DNA from 3 places in the Clostridium perfringens genome. Region 1 is predicted to be linked to each of the others. Evidence: predicted binding sites of a transcription regulator. Region 1 holds the regulator's gene; each other region holds the start of a gene.

Region 1 (6,653 bases):
AGGTGGAAGGATATTTTGGAAGAGAGCAGAAACAAAGAATTAAAAGTAAAAAGCTTTAGGGTAACTGAAGAAACTTTCGATAAATTTAAGAAAATAGCATCTGATGAGTTTGGAAATCAAGGACAATGTTTAGATGCATTAATATCACTGTATGAATTAGAGAATTCTAAATCAACATTGATAGAAAGAAAGTTAGAAATAGAGTCTTTTCAGGATTATTTAAACAAGATAAACCAACTTTTCTTAACTTCTCTTCAAATGAGTGAGGATGCAGGAAAAAGAGCAGAAGAGGAATTTGTTAAGAAGCTTTCTATAAAGGATGTGACCATAGAGAGGCTGCAAAGAAGAGAAGAAGAACTTATAGAAAGAGATAAGGCTTTAAAAGAGGATAATAAAGCTAAAATAAAGGAGATAGAAGAGCTTAAAGAAAATATAAAAACTTTAGAAAAAGATAAAAGCACATTATCTCAATTAGTATCTAGAAACTATGATTTAATAGAAAAAAATAAAGAAGAAATAGCCTCTTTAAAATCTTTAGAATCTTTAAAGGAGGAAAATGAAGAGTTACGAAATAAGGGAGAAGAGGATAGAGCTTCTTTAAAAGAAAGAGAATCTCATATAAAATCTCTAGCATTAGAAAAAGAAGCTCTTAAAGAAAAGCTAAATTTCTATGAAGAAAAAGAGAAGTCTTATAAGGAAGAGGTAGAATCATATAAAAAGCTTGTAGAAGCTATGAGAAAGGATCATAAGAAGGAGTTAGAGTTATTAGAGACTAAATACTCTAAAATGGCAGAAAAAGAGTCTGAGAAGCTTAGAAAGGATTTTGAAAGTAGGTTAGAATTAGAGAAAAGAACCTTAGAATTAGATATAAAAACTTTAAAATATGAAAAAGAAGTTTTAGAAAGTAAGTTAAATTCATAATATATGTTGATTTGTAAATTGAGTTATTAATTGGCGTCAGATAATTTGTGTAATTTAATATTCTGTATAGATTATATAGTTGAATATTTAGTAAAATTTTAAAATAAGAAAAAATACTAGGAAATTTGTAATGCATAAAATTCCCTAGCATTTTTTCTTAATAAGCTCTATAAATTCCTACTAATTTACCTAAAATAGAGCAATCTTCAACTATTATAGGTTCATAGTTTTTGTTTTCTGGTTGTAGTCTTATGAATCCATTTTCCTTAAAAAATCTTTTTATTGTAGCTTCATTTTCTATTAGAGCTACTACAATATCACCATTTGTTGCTACATTTTTCTGTTCTATTATTGCTAAATCTCCATCTAAGATTCCAGCTTCTATCATACTGTCTCCAGTAACTTTTAAAATAAATAAATCATTATTGTGCTTAACGTAGTTTATAGGTATTTGAAACATATCTTCTATGTTCTCTGTAGCTAAAATAGGCATACCAGCAGTGACTTTACCTACTATAGGAATATCTATTAATTCCTTTTCTTCATTAGATAATTCTACTATTTCTAAAGCTCTTGGCTTAGTTGGATCTCTATATATTAATCCTTTTTTCTCTAATCTCTTTAAATGTCCATGAACAGTTGAGGTTGATTTCAAGCTAACTGCTTGACATATCTCTCTAACTGAAGGTGGATACCCCTTTGATTTTGTAAATTCAATTAAAAAGTTATATATTTGAGTTTGTTTATCTGAATTTTCCTTAATAATCATAGTAATTGCACCTCACGATTCTTTGGTAATATTATACCACAGTAAGGAGAGTATAGCAAACTTATGTTCTCATACCGTAACTTTCATAAAAACACTTAAAATAAGTTGATTTTTGTATTATTTTTTATGGGAAAATAATTTTTATTTGATAAAAAAGAGTATATTTGTTATAATGAAAAGATGATTTTTAAGTAAGAGGTGACTTTATGGATAAAAAAGTATTTAACAATGATGATTATTGTGATGTATATAATGGAAAGATTTGCGATAATTGCGGTGATTGTCTAGAGATGCAAGGGATAGATACAAAAGCCATAAGAATAGCTGACATAGCAAAAGAAGTTGAAGAAAACAAGAAAATAGAAGAAACTCTTAAAAAACTTGCTGAAGAAGAACAAGAAGAAATGGAAGATGATTTAGAAGAAGAGCTTACAACAGAAACTTGGGAAGAGTATTTAGCTAAGCAAGATGAATATGAGGATGCTTTTGATCATATTGAATATCTTGAAGATATAGATTTAAATGATGATTTAACTATGGAAGAAATGACAGAAGAAGTATTTCCAGGGGTTAGAAAACTTAAAATAAAAGAAAAGTAGAAGAGTGTTTCTTATATAAAAGTGCTAAAAATACGAGGATAGAACATATGTTCTATCCTCGTATTTTCTTCATAAAATCAAGAAGTGATGCTATTTTATATTTGCTAAAGGATTAGTTTTAACTGCTTCTCTTAAAGTTTCATCATCTACATGGGTATATATTTGAGTTGTTGAAATATTTTCGTGACCTAATATATTTTGCAAGCTTCTTATATCTACATTACCATACTTATACATAAGGGTGGCGGCTGTGTGTCTAAGTTTATGTGGTGTATATTTTTGATCTTTAAACCCTGCATTTTCTATATGTTTTTTCGCTAAAATTTCAACACTTCTTTTATTTATAGGTCTATATTTACTTGATAAAAATAAGTATTTTTTAGCTTCTTCAGTAGCTTTTGAATCATTTCTATTTTTCAAATAGTTTTCTATAGCTGCAATTGAAGCTTCATTTAAATAAACAGTTCTTTCTTTATTTCCTTTACCTATAATAGTTAAGGTATCTCCTTTGATTTTTTCTATTTCAATATTACAAAGTTCAGATAATCTCATTCCGCAGTTTAAAAATAAAGTTAATATGCAATAATCTCTATAATAATTTTTATTTCCTTTATCCATAGAGTTTAAAACAGTTATACTTTGATCTAATGTTAAATAAACTGGGTGTCTTTTATTTATCTTTGGAGATTCTAATTCTACTGTAGGATTTTCATCTATTAGTTTTATTTTAGAATTTAAAAACTTAAAGAAAGATTTTAAAGTAGCAACTTTTCTAGCTCTGGCATAAGCACTATTGTTTCTAACTTTTTCTAAAAATGCTAGAAAGGCATAGATATCAGATAAGGTTATATCCTTTATGAAATTATCACCTAAATCAGAAATTTCAACTTCTTCAATTTTTTCTAATTCAATATTATTTTCTAGACCTTTATAAACTTTCAAAAATTTAAAAAATAATCCTAAATCAACTGAATATCCTTTTATAGTGTTTAGGGATTTTCCTTTTACATTTTCTAAGTAGTTTAAGAATTCAATAACTCTTTTTGGATGCTTCGATTTCTCTAAAAAATCAAATTTTAATTTATTCTTTTTGAGTAATTCATCTTGTTTGCTGTTTTTAAAATTTGATTTTTCAACAGAATCGCCACCTTTTTCTACTTCCAAAAGCTTGTCCATTCCAAGTTCTTTTAACCATCGTTTAATTATTCTTTGATTAACTTTATAGATCTCTGCCAGTTGTGTAATACTTAGATTTCTCTTGAAAATAAAAATATAAATATCTTCAATTAAATCTTCATAGTCACGCTGGATGTTTTGAGAATCGTAATAGTTATATATGTGATCAAGATTGTTTAAGTCATCATTACTTAAATTTATATTCAGTAATTCTTTGATTTCTTGTGAGTATTTAAAATTTTCGAATTGATTTCCTTCATTATTCATAGTCTAAAATCCTTTCAAAACCTTGATATGACTATATTGTAGCATATTTTATCAAAAAACACAACAACTTCGCTAAATGTATATTTAGCGAAGTTATAAATTGGGGGTATTTTAGAAATTCATATGTGTATTTCAAACAATCTGATTTAAGATTGTTTTTTAACTTTGTTTAACCTTGAAACATCTTATTTTATTAAAAATATCTTTTGATGAAAAATTATAAAGTATTTATTCTAACTAACTGTAATACAATTAGTATTACATATAAAAGTAATACGTTTTATACAGAATAATAAATATCAATATATCTTAAATATAACCAAAACCATAGTAAATATACATTATAAATAAAATAATATAGTATATTTGCTAATTTAATTACCTATATAAATTAAAGACTCTATTCTAATATCGTATTTAGATATTAGAACGCAAAAATAATGAAGATAACTTAAATTTAGCTATCTTCATTTTATTGTGTTTCCTTATAATATAAGCATATCGCAATTTTTTAATTATGATAATTCGTCTAAGTTGTTACTTTCTTTTCCATCAGGAATACTTCTTAAATAAGCTTCCCCTTTCTTTGAATGAGAAATTATTACTCCATCAATCATTCCCTCTTCTGCAAGCTTTACACCTTCAGCTTTAGAAACAGTCTTTCCACTACTTAAAACGTAATCTGTAATTTCTCCATTACTATTCTTTTTTACTTTAACTATAGAATCTGACATGATTATCACCTTCCTTTACTATTATTTTGCATACTTTTTTAAAAAATATTCCCTGTAAAAAACCATTTTTATTTGTTATAATTAAATTATAAAAGGTTTACATAATGAGAAATGAGGGGTGATTATTTTGTATTTAGAAAAAATTATTAAAGCAAAAAAAAATATAGAAGATGTAGTTATAAAAACACCTTTAATATACAGCGAGGTTTTTTCAAGGAAATCTGGAAACCAAGTGTATATGAAATGTGAAAATTTACAATTAACAGGTGCTTACAAAATAAGAGGTGCCTTAAATAAAATAAGATCCTTATCAGATGAAGACAAAGTAAAAGGGGTTGTTTGCTCTTCTGCTGGAAATCATGCTCAAGGCGTAGCTTTTGCAGCATCACAAGCTAATGTTAAATCAACTATAGTAATGCCAAAGACTACTCCTCTACTAAAAATCCAATCAACAAAGGATTTAGGAGGAAATGTTGTTTTATCAGGTTATGTTTATGATGATGCTTTTAATGAGGCTAAAAGAATTGAACAGGAACAAGGAGCCTTATTTATACACCCATTTAATGATATTGATGTAATTTGTGGACAAGGCACAGTAGCCTTAGAAATATTTGAAGATTTAAAGGATGTAGATGTTATTCTCTGCCCTATAGGTGGCGGTGGCTTAATAAGTGGAGTTACCTTAGCTGCTAAGGCCTTAAACCCTAATGTTAAAGTAATTGGAGTACAAGCAGAAGGGGCAAATGCAATGGTTAAAAGTTTTAAGGCAGGAGAAATAATTGCTTTAGACTCTGTTGATACCATTGCTGACGGAATTGCAGTAAAAAGACCTGGGGATTTAACATTTAAATTTATAAAAGAATATGTTGACGATATAATAACTGTATCAGACCATGAAATTGTTGAAGCATTCTTTACTTTAAGTGAAAAACATAAACTTCTAGCAGAAGCTTCAGGAGCTGTATCATTAGCAGCCTCTTCTAAATTAAATTTTAAAGGTAAAAATGTAGTATCAATAATAAGTGGTGGTAATATAGATATGGTTACTATAACCGCATTAATAAATAGTGCATTAGTAGCTAAGGGAAGACTTTTTGGTTTTAGTCTAGAAGTTCCTCATAAACCAGGCCAAATATTAAAAATTGCTAAAGTTCTTGCTGATACTAATGCTAATATAGTAAAACTTGAACATGATCATTTTAAAGCAACAGATGCTCTTAAGAACATGGTTATAGAAGTAACCTTAGAGACCAATGGCCACTCTCATATAGATGAAATTAAAAAAGCTTTAACAGATCAAAACTATGTAATAAAACAAATTTACTAATTTTAAAATAAAAAAAGAGGTGAAAAAATCACCTCTTTTTTTAGTAAGAAAATACTTCATCTTCTATACTCTCATCAGTATCTATATGCTCTACACTTAAGTCAACATCTTTTAAGTCTATTATTTTAGTTTTATATTTAATTTTATAATATGCAAATAATCCAAAGAATAGAGGTAATCCAATATAAGATGAAATTAATCCACCCCAGTCTACTCCATTTCTAACATCTAAGTATGCATATCCTTGACCTAAAACTATTATTCCACATAATATTAAAGCTATTATAGGTCCTAATGGGAATAATTTAGCTTTATAAACTAATCTATTCATATCTTTACCTTGAGCTACATAAGCTTTTCTGAATCTATAATGACATATTGCGATTCCAAGCCAAGCTATAAATCCTGATAATCCTGATGCTGCTACAAGCCATACATAAACTGTATTTTCAGCATAAATACCTGTTAAGAAACATAAACTTGCAATTATTGTTGTTATTATAATAGCATTAACTGGTACTCCTCTAGAATTAGTTTTTTCAAAAATCTTAGGTGCCATTCCACTTTTAGCCATAGCATAAAGCATTCTACTTGATGCATACATACCTGAGTTACCAGCTGATAAGACAGATGTTAGTATTATGGCATTCATAATTGAAGCTGCTCCAGCTAATCCTAATTTTTCAAATACTATTGTAAAGGCACTTGTTTCTACTCCAGCTTGAGCATTTGGTACTAAAGCACCAATTACTAAAATTGTTCCTAAATAAAATAATAAGATTCTCCAAAATATTGTATTAACAGCCTTAGGTACATTTTTTTCAGGATCTTCACTTTCTCCAGCGGCAACCCCTACTAAT
Region 2 (6,653 bases), 610 kb from region 1:
ATGTCTGATTTGAAAGCTGAAGCTTTTTTTACTAGTAAAGTTGCTGGTCTAGCATGTAATCCTGTTGAATTTTTAACTATAACTTCTTTAGTTACCATTATAAACACCTCTTTACTTTTATTTGTTATTTAATAATACTAACTTCTTAATTATACTCATTTTTTTAGAAAATTTCAACAACTTAAGAAAAGATTAATCCCTATTCATAAGTTTATTAACAAATTCTTTTATTCTTTTTAAGCCCTTAATTATTTCCTCTTTAGATGTAGCATAAGATAGTCTTATAAAATTATCTTCCCCAAAAGCTATTCCAGGTATTACAACAACATTTTCCTCTTTTAGTAATAGATTTGCAAATTCCATTGAACCCTTTATATTAGCTTTTTTTAGAACCTTAGACACATCAATCATTACATAAAAGGCACCCTTTGGCTCTATAAAAGTAAGATCTTCAATTTCACTTATAAGCTCTATCATAAGCTCTCTTCTTAAACTAAATTCCTTAACCATATTCTTTATAGTTTCTTGATCTCCATTTAAGGCTTCTAAGGCAGCAAATTGAGCTATACTATTTGTATTTGATGTCATATGACTTTGAACATTGTTCATTACCTTAATTAGCTCTTCATTATAACAAGCTGCATATCCAATTCTCCATCCAGTCATTGCATAAGCCTTAGAAAATCCATTTATAACTACTGTTCTCTTGAAGGCATCTTCACTTAAGGAAGCAATACTTATATGCTCTTCTTTTCCATATATAAGTTTTTCATATATTTCATCAGAAATTATTATAAGATCATTTTCCTCAGCAAATTTCGCAATAACTTCTAAATCTTTTTTTGAATATACTGTTCCTGTTGGATTATTTGGTGAATTTATTACTATTGCCTTTGTATTTTTACTTAAAACTGATTTTAATTCGTCATAAGTAACCTTAAAATCATTTTCTTTTTTTGTTTCTATAAAAACAGGAACTCCATCACTTAATTTAACTAGCTCAGGATAACTTACCCAATATGGTACTGGTATTATAACCTCATCTCCTGGATTTAAAATCGCCATAAATACATTAGCTAAAGATTGTTTAGCTCCTGTTGAAATAATTATATTTTTAGTTCCATAGTTAAGTCCATTATCATCATGTAATTTCTTTGCTATGACCTCTTTTAACTCTACTATTCCAGATGTGGCTGTGTATTTTGTATTTCCTTCTTCCATAGCTCTAGTGGCAGCTTCTATTATATTCTTAGGTGTATTAAAATCAGGCTCACCTACTCCAAAGCTTACTACATCTATTCCTTCTTTTTTTAATTCACCTGCTTTAGCTGTTAAGGCTAAAGTTAGTGATGCCCCTATATTTTGTGCTTTTCTAGATAATATCATCTAATCCCCTCTTTACTGCTTTAAATTTATTTTATTACGCTTCCAATATATCATTTTTATTATTTAAAGTAAACCAATAAAAAATACTGCTATAAGTTAAAATACTCATAGCAGTATCTATTTATTTACCAAATTTAGTTCCTCTATAAACTTTATCTTGGTTGTATTATAAGCTTTATAGCTGTTCTTTCTTCACCATCAATTTCGATGTCTGTGAATGCAGGAATACAAACTATATCTTTTCCACTTGGAGCCACAAAGCCTCTTGCTATGGCTATAGCCTTTACAGCTTGATTTATAGCTCCAGCTCCTACTGCTTGTATCTCTACAGTATTTCTTTCTTTTATTATAGCTGCTAGTGCGCCTGCTACTGAATTAGGATTTGATTTAGTTGATACCTTTAATACTTCCATTATATAAACCTCCTAGACCTTTTTAGGATACGTTTACATTTATAGTTAACGTTTTCCTTTACCTAATAATATTCTATATAAACTCTCTAATTCCTTCTTAAATAGATAAAATATTTTTATTTTTTATTTTAAATAATAAGAAAACTCTACTGAAATCATTCAGTAGAGTTAATTAAAAAAATACATTTTGTAACCAAAATGTATTTTACATATTCATTTATTTAGCATAGTCAACTGCACGGGTTTCTCTTATTACATTTATCTTGATTTGACCTGGATACTCTAATTGTTCTTCTATCTTCTTAACAATATTTCTCGCCATCTCAATTGCCCCTGCATCGTCAACTTGATCTGGTTTAACCATAATTCTAATTTCTCTTCCAGCTTGAATGGCATATGACTTTTCTACACCTTCATATGAAGTAGCTATTTCTTCTAATTTTTCTAATCTCTTAATATAAGCTTCTAAAGTTTCTCTTCTTGCACCAGGTCTAGCTGCTGATATAGCATCTGCTGCTTGAACAAGTACTGCTTCAAGAGTTTGCATTTCTGTATCACCATGATGGGCTGCTATAGCATTTACCACAGCTGGTGATTCATGATATTTCTTTGCAAGTTCTCCACCTATAACAGCATGAGGACCCTCATATTCTTGGTCAACCCCTTTACCTATATCATGTAAAAGACCTGCTCTTCTAGCTAGATTTACATCTAAACCTAATTCAGATGCCATTAATCCTGCTAAATATGAAACCTCTATTGAATGTTTTAAAACATTTTGACCATAACTTGTTCTGTACTTTAGTCTTCCTAGAAGCTTAATTATTTCTGGATGTAATCCATGAACACCAGTTTCGAAAGTTGCTTGTTCTCCCTCTTCCTTAATGTCATTTTCTACATCTTTAATAGCTCTTTCTACCATTTCTTCAATTCTAGCTGGATGAATTCTTCCATCTACAATTAATTTTTCTAAAGCTATTCTAGCAACTTCTCTTCTTATTGGATCGAAGCTTGAAAGAATAACAGCCTCTGGAGTATCATCTATTATTAAGTCAACTCCTGTTAATGTTTCTAAAGTTCTTATATTTCTACCTTCTCTACCAATGATTCTTCCTTTCATCTCATCATTAGGTAGGGCAACAACATGTACTGTAGTTTCAGAAACATGATCTGCTGCACATCTTTGAATAGCAGTAGTAATTATTTCTCTTGATTTTTTATCAGCTTCTTCTTTGGCCTTAGTCTCAAGTTCTTTGATCAGCATAGCTGATTCATGTTTTATTTCTCTTCTTACTTCATCTAATAATAATGTTCTTGCGTCTTCACTTGAAAGATTTGAAATTCTCTCAAGTTCAGCTCTTTGTTCACCGTATAAATTTTGTACACGTTCTTCAAGTTCTTGAATCTCTATAGATTTTTTGTTTATGCTATCTTCTCTTTTTTCAAGCATTTCACCTTTTTTATCTAATGACTCTTCCCTTTGGATAAGTCTTCTTTCAAACCTTTGAATCTCATTTCTTCTGTCACGAGTTTCTTTATCAAGATCTGCTCTTAGTTTGTGCACCTCTTCTTTAGCTTCTAATATGGCTTCTTTCTTTGTTGATTCAGCTTCTCTTTTAGCCTCCTCAAGTGTTAAACTAGCTTCTTTTTCTAAGCTTTCCACCCTATTTTTTGAAGCTTTTTGTATAAGAGTGTATTGAATAAACCCTACTACCCCTAATATTATTATTCCTATAAGTATTCCTACTACCATATAAACACCTCCTCGCTTATTCTCTCTATAAAAACACTTCGCGTAGAAAGGTGTCATACTATTCTCACTGTAATTTTTTGAATATGATAAACCAGTATTTGTTATTATTGTATAGTAATTTTAAACTTATGTCAAGGTTACCCCTTGCGTATATTGTATGCTAAAAAGCTAAAATTATTCTCTTATAATACTAGTTATATTGTGCTTTTTTTAGTTTTTTATATTCTAAAAAAGCTTTAAAATTTTATTAATGTTAACATATTCATAAAACTTTAAATTCATACATTAAAATTATTAAGAAGTGATAAAATTATAAAAAAAAGATAAGGAAATCCTTATCTTTTTTATTAGCTTTCAACAGACTCTTCTGTATTTTCTTCTACACTTGTTGATTCAACAGCCTTAGCTAAAGGAAGAGAATATTTTTCTCTTATTTGATTTTCTATATCTAAAGCAACTGCTGGATTCTCTTTTAAATATTGTTTAGCATTTTCTCTACCTTGGCCTAATCTTATATCTCCATATGAGAACCAAGCTCCACTCTTTTGTACTATATTTTCTTTTACTCCAACGTCTACTATATTACCTTCTTTTGATATACCTTCATTGTACATTATATCAAATTCAGCTTGCTTAAATGGAGGAGCAACCTTATTCTTAACTATTTTAACTCTTGTTCTATTACCAGTTATTCCGTCACCTTGTTTTATTGAATCTATTCTTCTTATATCCATTCTAACTGAAGCATAGAATTTTAACGCTCTACCACCTGGTGTTGTCTCTGGATTACCAAACATTATACCAACTTTTTCTCTTAATTGGTTTATGAATATTACTACGCAGTTTGATTTGTTAATTGTTCCTGTTAACTTTCTTAAGGCTTGTGACATTAATCTAGCTTGAAGACCAACGTGAGAATCTCCCATTTCACCTTCAATTTCTGCTCTTGGAACTAAAGCGGCAACTGAGTCCACAACTAAAACATCTATAGCTCCTGATCTAACTAAAGCTTCTGTTATTTCTAAAGCTTGTTCTCCTGTATCTGGTTGTGAAACTACTAAATCATCTATATTAACACCTAATCTTTTTGCATAAACTGGATCTAAAGCATGCTCTGCATCTATATACGCTGCTGCTCCACCTAATTTTTGTGCCTCTGCTACTACATGTAAAGCCACTGTTGTTTTACCAGAACTCTCTGGTCCATATATCTCAATAATTCTTCCTTTTGGTACTCCACCAATTCCTAAAGCTATATCAAGATCTAAGCATCCAGTAGAAACAGCATCCATTTGAGGAGCTCCTTGCTCTCCAAGTTTCATTACTGATCCCTTTCCAAATTGCTTCTCTATTTGACCCATAGCCATCTCAATAGCTTTTAATTTATCTTTATCTATATTTGCCATACGTAACCTCCTTAAATAACCGAACATAAGTTCTACTATTATTATAATATATACAAAAAAAAAGTCAACATCAACATGAAGTTCTTAAAAGAACCTCATGTCTTAATAATTGACTATTTTTTGACTTTTAAAACATTATTTATAAGTATTTATAACATTTTTATTTTTTCTAAAGTAATCTACTCCAGAAATTATTGTTATTGCAACAGCTAAATATAAGAATATATCTGGAACATATATAAAGAAATTTCTTAAAAAGCTGCTGCCTGCAACTAATTCCTTAATTCCTGGTGAATTAATTATATTTACTTGTAATAATAAAAGCACTATGGCAATTATTTGTATTACAGTTTTAATTTTTCCCCACCAGCTAGCAGCTATAACTAACCCCTCTGATGCAGCTATGGTTCTTAAACCTGAAACAGCAAACTCTCTAGCTATTATTACAATAGCTGCCCATGCAGGAACTAATTGTAATTCAACTAAAGATATAAGTGCTGCTGTAACTAGTAGCTTATCTGCCAAAGGGTCCATAAACTTACCAAAGTTAGTTACTTGATTTCTTGATCTTGCAATATATCCATCTAGTTGATCTGTAACAGATGCTATTATGAATATAAGTGTTGCTATTACACTCCCATAAGGTAAGTCTTGGTAAGCTATAAATACTAAGAATATGGGCACTAAAATTATTCTAATTAAAGTTAATTTATTTGCAAGATTCATTGCATACAACTCCTACCAAATCATATTCTAAGGCCTTTTCAATTTTAACTTTACAGAACTGGTCCTTTTTAGCTCCATTTCCTTTCACATAAATACATCCATCTATATCTGGAGCCATCTCATAGCTTCTTCCTATATAATATTCTCCATTAAACTTTTCGATAAGAACATCATATTCTCTACCTACTTTGTTTTTATTAATTTCTTCTGATACTTCTTTTTGAAGTAACATTATTTCTTCTTCCCTAGCTTTTTTAACTTCTTCATCTATTTGATCTTCCATTATAGCAGCAGGTGTTCCTTCTTCTCTTGAGTAAGTAAATACTCCAACTTTATCTAATTTTATTGTTTTTATAAAATCTTTTAATTCATTGAAATCTTCACAAGATTCTCCTGGGAAACCAACTATTAAAGAAGTTCTTAAAACTATGTTAGGAACATTTTTTCTTAAGTCATTAATTTTTCCTATTATCTCTTCTTTTGTTGTTTTTCTACCCATTCTTTTTAAAACATTATTACTAATATGTTGTATAGGTAAGTCAAGATAATTACATACCTTATCATTTACTGAGATCTCTTTTATAAGTTCATCATATATAGCCTCTGGATAACAATAAAGAACTCTTATCCACTCTATTCCTTCGATCTTAGCTAATTCTCTTAAAACTAAGTGAAGTTTCTTTTCACCATATATATCTATACCATAATTAGTAGTGTCTTGAGCTATTAATATTAACTCTTTCACTCCATTTTCAGCTAATTTTTTTGCTTCTTCTACAATACTTTCTAAAGCTCTACTTCTAAACTTACCTCTGATTTTAGGAATAATGCAATAAGTACAGAAATTATCACATCCTTCTGCAATTCTTAAGTATGCAGTAGCTTTATCAGTTGTTATAAGTCTTAATCCTTCATTAATTGATACATCACTGTAATTTGTAGCTTTTACTTTTTCATTATTTCCATTTA
Region 3 (6,653 bases), 1.1 Mb from region 1:
AAGCAAATATTATAAGACATATGTCATAACTATACCTATAGTATACATGATAAAATGAATTTGTTAATAGATGTATATGTAAAATGTTTACTGAATTAACAATAAAATTGCCTTAATACTTTAAATTCTATAAAAGAGTGGTGAGCAAATTCATGCTAACCACTCTTTATTTTTTTATAATAGATTTTGTTTTGGAGAAGTATTTATTAAAAGTAAAAAATTAATATTAATGTTTAAATGAGATGGCTTTTAAAAGTTTTCTTATTATAATAATATGAAAAATATGGAGATTTATTCTGAATTATCTGAAAATTAAGAAAATAATCAAGGATAATAATTATTATAAAAAAAGAATTTGACATATAAATGATAGAGAATTAAAATATTATTATGCGAACTTATGTTTGGTTTGAGGGGGTAATATGTTGAATTTACTTAAATAACTTTAGAGAAATCTTAGTGTACTTTCTTAGATAATACACGAATTTTAGAGACATAATAATATATGAAGTTATTTAGATTTTCGTAATCTTATTACTATAAACCAAAGGTTTATAAGATATAAAGGTAGTTTTAAGAATAATGAGTTATGTAAAGAAATATAAAACTCAATATTTATAAGAGGTATAGTAATATAAAGTACAAGGGATATATTACTAAATATTTATAATCTATATATTAAGCACAAATTATAGAGAGATATTAAGTGGGATAGACAGATTTTAAAGGAAATATAAATTTTAAAAATATAAAAGAAGGGAGAAGCTACTACTCAAAATATTTAAAAGTAAGAAGTTAAAACATAATTTTTGAAGTAGTGAAAATATAACTTTTTATTAAAGAGAGATTCATATAATAAGTTATTATATGGAGAATATGATTTCTTAATATGGATATTTTGAGATAGAGTTAAAGTAGCAGAGTTTTATGAAGGATAAGATAATAGTAAAAGGTGCAAAAGTACATAATTTAAAAAATGTAAGTTTAGAAATTCCTAGAGATAAGCTTATTGTTTTTACTGGACTTTCAGGTTCAGGTAAAAGTTCTCTAGCTTTCGATACAATCTATGCAGAAGGACAAAGAAGATATGTAGAATCTTTATCATCTTATGCAAGACAATTCTTAGGACAGATGGATAAGCCAGATGTTGAGTCCATAGAAGGACTTTCACCTGCTATATCTATTGACCAAAAGACAACTTCTAGGAATCCAAGATCAACTGTAGGTACAGTAACAGAGATATATGATTATTTAAGATTATTATATGCAAGAGTGGGGGTTCCACATTGTCCTAAGTGTGGAAAAGAAATCACTCAGCAATCTGTGGATCAAATAGTAGATCAAATTATGGAATTGCCAGAGAGAAGTAAAATAATGATCTTGGCTCCAATAATAAGAGGAAGAAAAGGGACTCATGAAAAAGTTCTTGAAAATATAAAGAAGCAAGGTTTTGTTAGGGCTAGAATAGATGGAGAAATTTATGATTTAACAGAAGATGAGATAAAACTTGAAAAAAATATAAAGCATAATATAGAAGCTGTAGTTGACAGAATAATTGTTAAGGACGGAATAGAAGGTAGATTAACAGACTCTATAGAAACATCTCTTAAAATGGCTGAAGGATTAGTTTTAGTTAAGATAATAGGGGAGGAAGATAGACTTTATAGTGAACATTTTGCTTGTGCTGACTGTGGTATAAGCATAGATGAACTTGCACCAAGAATGTTCTCATTTAACTCACCCTTTGGAAAATGTGAAAGATGTGATGGATTAGGAACTTTAATGGAGATTGATGAGGATTTAGTGGTTCCTAATAAGGATTTAAGTATAAGAGGAGGAGCTATTTCTACTTGGGGAGACTCAAGAATGAAGGAAGAATCTTGGACTTATTGCGTCCTTAAAGCTTTAATGGAAAAGTACAACTTTGATTTAGACACTCCATATAAGGATTTACCTAAGAAGGTTCAAGAGGTTTTAATGTATGGAGAGCCAGAAAAATTAAAGGTTACATATACAAAAGAAAATGTAACGGCTGTATATAATCATTCCTTTGAGGGGGAAATAAACAATTTAAGAAGAAGATATATGGAAACTAACTCAGATACCATGAAGGCTGAAATAGAAAAATATATGAGTGATAATCCATGTCCTAAATGTAAGGGTGCAAGGCTTAAGCCAGAAGCTTTAGCCGTTACAGTGGGAGGAAAAAATATATTTGAATTCACAAGCATGGCTATAAGAGAAGAGTTAGATTTTATAAACTCAATAAATTTCTCAGAAAAAGATAAGATAATAAGTAGTCAAATTATAAAGGAAATTCAATCTAGATTAAGTTTCTTAATAAATGTTGGCTTAGATTACTTAGACTTAGCTAGAAAAGCAGGAACTTTATCTGGGGGAGAAGCTCAGAGAATAAGACTGGCTACTCAAATAGGTTCTCAACTTATGGGAGTATTATATATCTTAGATGAGCCTTCAATAGGTCTGCATCAAAGAGATAATGATAGACTTATATCCACATTAAAACAACTTAGAGATGTGGGAAATACCCTTATAGTAGTAGAACATGATGAAGATACTATGAGAGAAGCAGATTACATAGTTGATATAGGGCCAGGAGCTGGAGAACATGGTGGAAAGATAGTTGCCTCAGGAACTTTAGATGAAATAATGTCAAATGAAAATTCCTTAACTGGTAAGTATTTAACTGGGGCTAAAAAGGTTGAGCTTCCAGAGGAAAGAAGAAAAGGCAATGGAAATTTCATAACAGTTAAGGGTGCTAAGGAAAATAATTTAAAAAATGTTACTGCTAAATTTCCTTTAGGAACCTTAACTATGGTTACTGGAGTTTCAGGATCAGGAAAGAGTACTTTAGTTAATGAAATTCTTTATAAAGGATTAAATAAAATCGTAAATAAAGCTAAGGATTTACCAGGAAAGTTTAAAGAAATAACAGGATATGAAAATATTGATAAGATTATTGATATAGATCAAAGTCCTATAGGAAGAACTCCAAGAAGTAACCCAGCTACCTATACTGGAACCTTTGATATAATAAGAGAGCTTTTCTCCCAAACTCAAGAAGCTAAAATGAGAGGATATAAACCAGGAAGATTTTCTTTCAATGTAAAGGGTGGAAGATGTGAAGCTTGTAGTGGAGATGGAATAATAAAGATAGAAATGCAGTTTTTATCTGATGTTTATGTTCCATGTGAAGTTTGTAAGGGAAAAAGATATAATAGAGAGACCTTAGAAGTTAAATATAAGGGGAAAAATATAGCTGATGTATTAAACATGACTGTTGAGGAGGCTTTAGAGTTCTTTGAAAATATTCCAAGAATAAAAAATAAGCTTCAAACCTTAATGGACGTTGGTTTAGGATATATAAGATTAGGTCAACCTTCAACTCAATTATCAGGTGGAGAAGCTCAAAGAATTAAATTAGCCTATGAATTATCTAAGAGAAGTACAGGAAAAACCTTATATATCTTAGATGAACCTACAACAGGCCTTCATATACACGATGTAAATAGACTTGTAAAAATACTTCAAAGATTAGTTGATGGAGGAAATACAGTAATAGTAATAGAGCATAATTTAGATATGATTAAATGTGCAGATTATATAGTTGATTTAGGTCCAGAAGGCGGAGATAAAGGTGGAACTATTATTGCCACAGGAACTCCTGAGAAAATAGCTGAGGCTAAGGAATCCTATACAGGTAAATATTTAAAGAAATATCTTTAATAAAGGAATATAATTTTAAAAAGTAAATATATTATTTAAGAATAGATTAATTTAAATAGCTACCAGAATTTATGGCTATAAATTCTGATAGCTATATTTTATTCATAGATATTATATTAATTTAGTAAGTTAATGGTTATAAAATTAAAATAATGTTAGAAAAATATAAAAAGAAGTAAAATAAAAATATAAAGATCATAATTTTCCCTTTTTTAGATGATATAATAATTAGGGATTTTAATTATGATTATGAAATTGTAATCTTTTATTGTATAATCAAGTTATTAAATAAAGTAAAATATAAAAGAAATATAAAATATGTAGAGGTGAAGTGATGTTTTCGAAACTAATGACATGGGTTTTTGGAATAATATTTATAGTAATACTATATTCCATAATTTATTATGCATTAAAAATAATGTATAAAGATGTTAAAGGCGGGAAAAAGAAGAAAGCCCCTGGAAAGAAAGCACATGGATTAGAAGTCTTAAAGACAATCTCTAATGGAACTCTAGGCATTGGCTCGGTTATACCAGTGACGAGTACTATATCTATTGGGCGAAGAGAAGATAATTCAATTGTGCTAAATGATCAGTTTGTATCATCATATCATGCTAAAATTTATGTTAAAAACAATGATTTTTATTTAGAAGATTTAGCAAGTACAAATGGTACATTTATAAATGACTCAAAAGTAGAGGGAAGAGTGAGATTAAAAGTAAATGATCAAATAAGAATGGGAAGCACCGTATTTAAGGTTATAGGATAAAAGAGGTGATAAGATGAATACTACTTTAAAGTATGAAAAAAGGATGTTGCTATTAGTCTATCTTTTATGCTTAGCCTTATTTACTAATATAGCTGTTAAGCAAACTCCTATAGACAAAATGGCTTTTATAATAGCAGGTATATTAATAATTATTATTGGGTTTTCACATTTTATAATAAGAAAGTTTTATCCTGATGGGGATAAATATATGCTTATTTTTGCATCGGTTTTAGCTGTAGTTGGAATAGCAGTTCTTTATAGATTAGATCCTAAATTAGCAATTAAGCAATTAGTTTGGTTTAGTTTGGGAATAGCCCTTTATATGGGAATTGTAATAGTTATGCCAGATTTAAAAAGTTTTGCTAAGTATAAGTATATTTATATGGGTGGTACTTTAATTTTTATGGCTATGGCTATGATTATTGGTAAAACTGTAAATGGTTCAAAAAACTGGGTTTATATAGGTAGCTTTGGTTTTCAACCTTCTGAAATAGGTAAAATATTTTTAATACTTTATTTAGCATCTGCTTTAATGAAGTATGAAAAGAAAGATAATATAAAATATGAATTTAAACAACTTTTAGAGCCTGCATTAGTTGTAATGTACTCTTTAGGATTTATGGTTTTACAAAAAGACTTAGGATCAGCTCTTATGTTCTTCTTTGTATCTATAACTATGCTTTACATAGCTACTTGTAATTGGAAGTATGTTGGTACTGGATTAGTATTATTTTCACTAGGTGGAACAGTAAGTTATTTCTTGTTTAGCCATGTTAAAAAAAGAGTAATGATTTGGAAAGATGTTTGGAAATATGCTAGCAATGAAAGTTATCAGATAGTTCAAGGATTTTATGCCATGTCTTTAGGTGGAATGTTTGGGACAGGGCTTTATAATGGTTATCCTAAATTAGTACCTTTTGCATCTACGGATTTCATATTTACATTAATAGCACAAGAGTTAGGTCTTGTTTTTGGTATAGGATTACTATTATTATATTTCTTATTATTCTATAGAGGAATAAGAGCGGCATTAAATACAGATGATCCATTTTCACAATTAAATGCTGTTGGATTTAGTACACTTATAGTTGCTCAAGTTTTAGTAATTATAGGAGGAGTATTTGCAGTAATTCCATTAACGGGTATAACTTTACCTTTAGTTAGTTATGGTGGAACATCTATGCTTACAGTGTTCATCGCCTTAGGAATACTTCAGAAAATTTCAGAGGAGGGACTAAGATAGATGGCAAAGAAAAAAGATTTATCAGGAAGTATAAAAAAAGTTATGTTTGTCTATTTAGTGCTATTAGTAGGGCTTATAAGTTATATAGCTTACTTCCAATTAATACAAGTTCCAAAGATAGCTGAGATGGATAGCAACTCTGCTGTTATGGCTGCTCAGAACGAGGTCATAAGAGGAGAAATAAAAGATAGAGATGGAAATGTTCTAGCTAAAAGTACTAAAAGTGGTGATTTAACTCAAAAAAGAGAATATCCTTATGGAGAAATATATTCTCATCCAATTGGATATGCTAGTGGAATATATGGAAATGCAGGATTAGAAGGAGCATATTCAAAAGAGTTAACTACTTATGAAAATGTATCATTAAAAGCTTTCTTAAAATCATTTAACTTGAAAAAAGATTTTAAAGAAAGAAATGAAAGTGATAAAAAAGTAGGAAATAGTATTGTAACAACTTTAGATACTGATTTACAGAAGGCAGCCTATGCAGCCTTAGGAGCTAATAGAGGGGCTGTAGTTGCCTTAGATCCTAAGACTGGAGCGGTGTTAGCCAGTGTTTCAAAGCCAGGATTTAATCCTAATAACATGAAAGAAACATATGAAATTGCTAATAACCCTAATGGAAATCCTAAGGATGCCATATTAGTTGATAGAGCTTTAAATGGTCAATATCCTCCAGGATCTACATTTAAGGTTGTAACTTTAACATCTGCTTTAGAAAATCTTCCAGGGGTAACTGAAAGAACTTTTAATGATACTGGTTCTATAAATGTTGGTACAAAAGATTTACCAAATGAAAATGGAAATGCTTATGGAAATATAAGCTTAAGAAAAGCTTTATCAGTTTCAAGTAACGTAATATTTGGAGGAATTCTTGGAGAAGAGCTTGGAAAC

Evidence for each region. The regulator LexA, encoded in region 1, represses DNA repair genes until DNA is damaged. The targets are predictions, from matches to a motif close to CNAACANNTGTTNG.
Region 2: the regulator LexA is predicted to act here: its motif matches at 4,979-4,992, upstream of recA (recombinase RecA).
Region 3: the regulator LexA is predicted to act here: its motif matches at 798-811, upstream of uvrA (excinuclease ABC subunit UvrA).

Annotation. Positions count from the first base shown of each region.
Region 1 is NZ_CP065681.1:2,027,279-2,033,931, reverse strand. Features, by position in the region: gene I6G60_RS09645 (coiled-coil domain-containing protein) at 16-921, shown strand; gene lexA (transcriptional repressor LexA) at 1,079-1,690, opposite strand; gene I6G60_RS09635 (hypothetical protein) at 1,897-2,289, shown strand; gene I6G60_RS09630 (tyrosine recombinase XerC) at 2,380-3,324, opposite strand; gene I6G60_RS09625 (DUF3892 domain-containing protein) at 4,248-4,466, opposite strand; gene ilvA (threonine ammonia-lyase) at 4,594-5,793, shown strand; gene I6G60_RS09615 (amino acid permease) at 5,834-6,653, opposite strand, start outside.
Region 2 is NZ_CP065681.1:1,414,672-1,421,324, reverse strand. Features, by position in the region: gene I6G60_RS06995 (HPr family phosphocarrier protein) at 1-98, opposite strand, end outside; gene I6G60_RS06990 (pyridoxal phosphate-dependent aminotransferase) at 193-1,386, opposite strand; gene I6G60_RS06985 (stage V sporulation protein S) at 1,539-1,799, opposite strand; gene rny (ribonuclease Y) at 2,017-3,552, opposite strand; gene recA (recombinase RecA) at 3,900-4,958, opposite strand; gene pgsA (CDP-diacylglycerol--glycerol-3-phosphate 3-phosphatidyltransferase) at 5,094-5,684, opposite strand; gene rimO (30S ribosomal protein S12 methylthiotransferase RimO) at 5,668-6,653, opposite strand, start outside.
Region 3 is NZ_CP065681.1:3,177,064-3,183,716, reverse strand. Features, by position in the region: gene uvrA (excinuclease ABC subunit UvrA) at 928-3,747, shown strand; gene I6G60_RS14690 (FHA domain-containing protein) at 4,082-4,516, shown strand; gene I6G60_RS14685 (FtsW/RodA/SpoVE family cell cycle protein) at 4,530-5,759, shown strand; gene I6G60_RS14680 (peptidoglycan D,D-transpeptidase FtsI family protein) at 5,760-6,653, shown strand, end outside.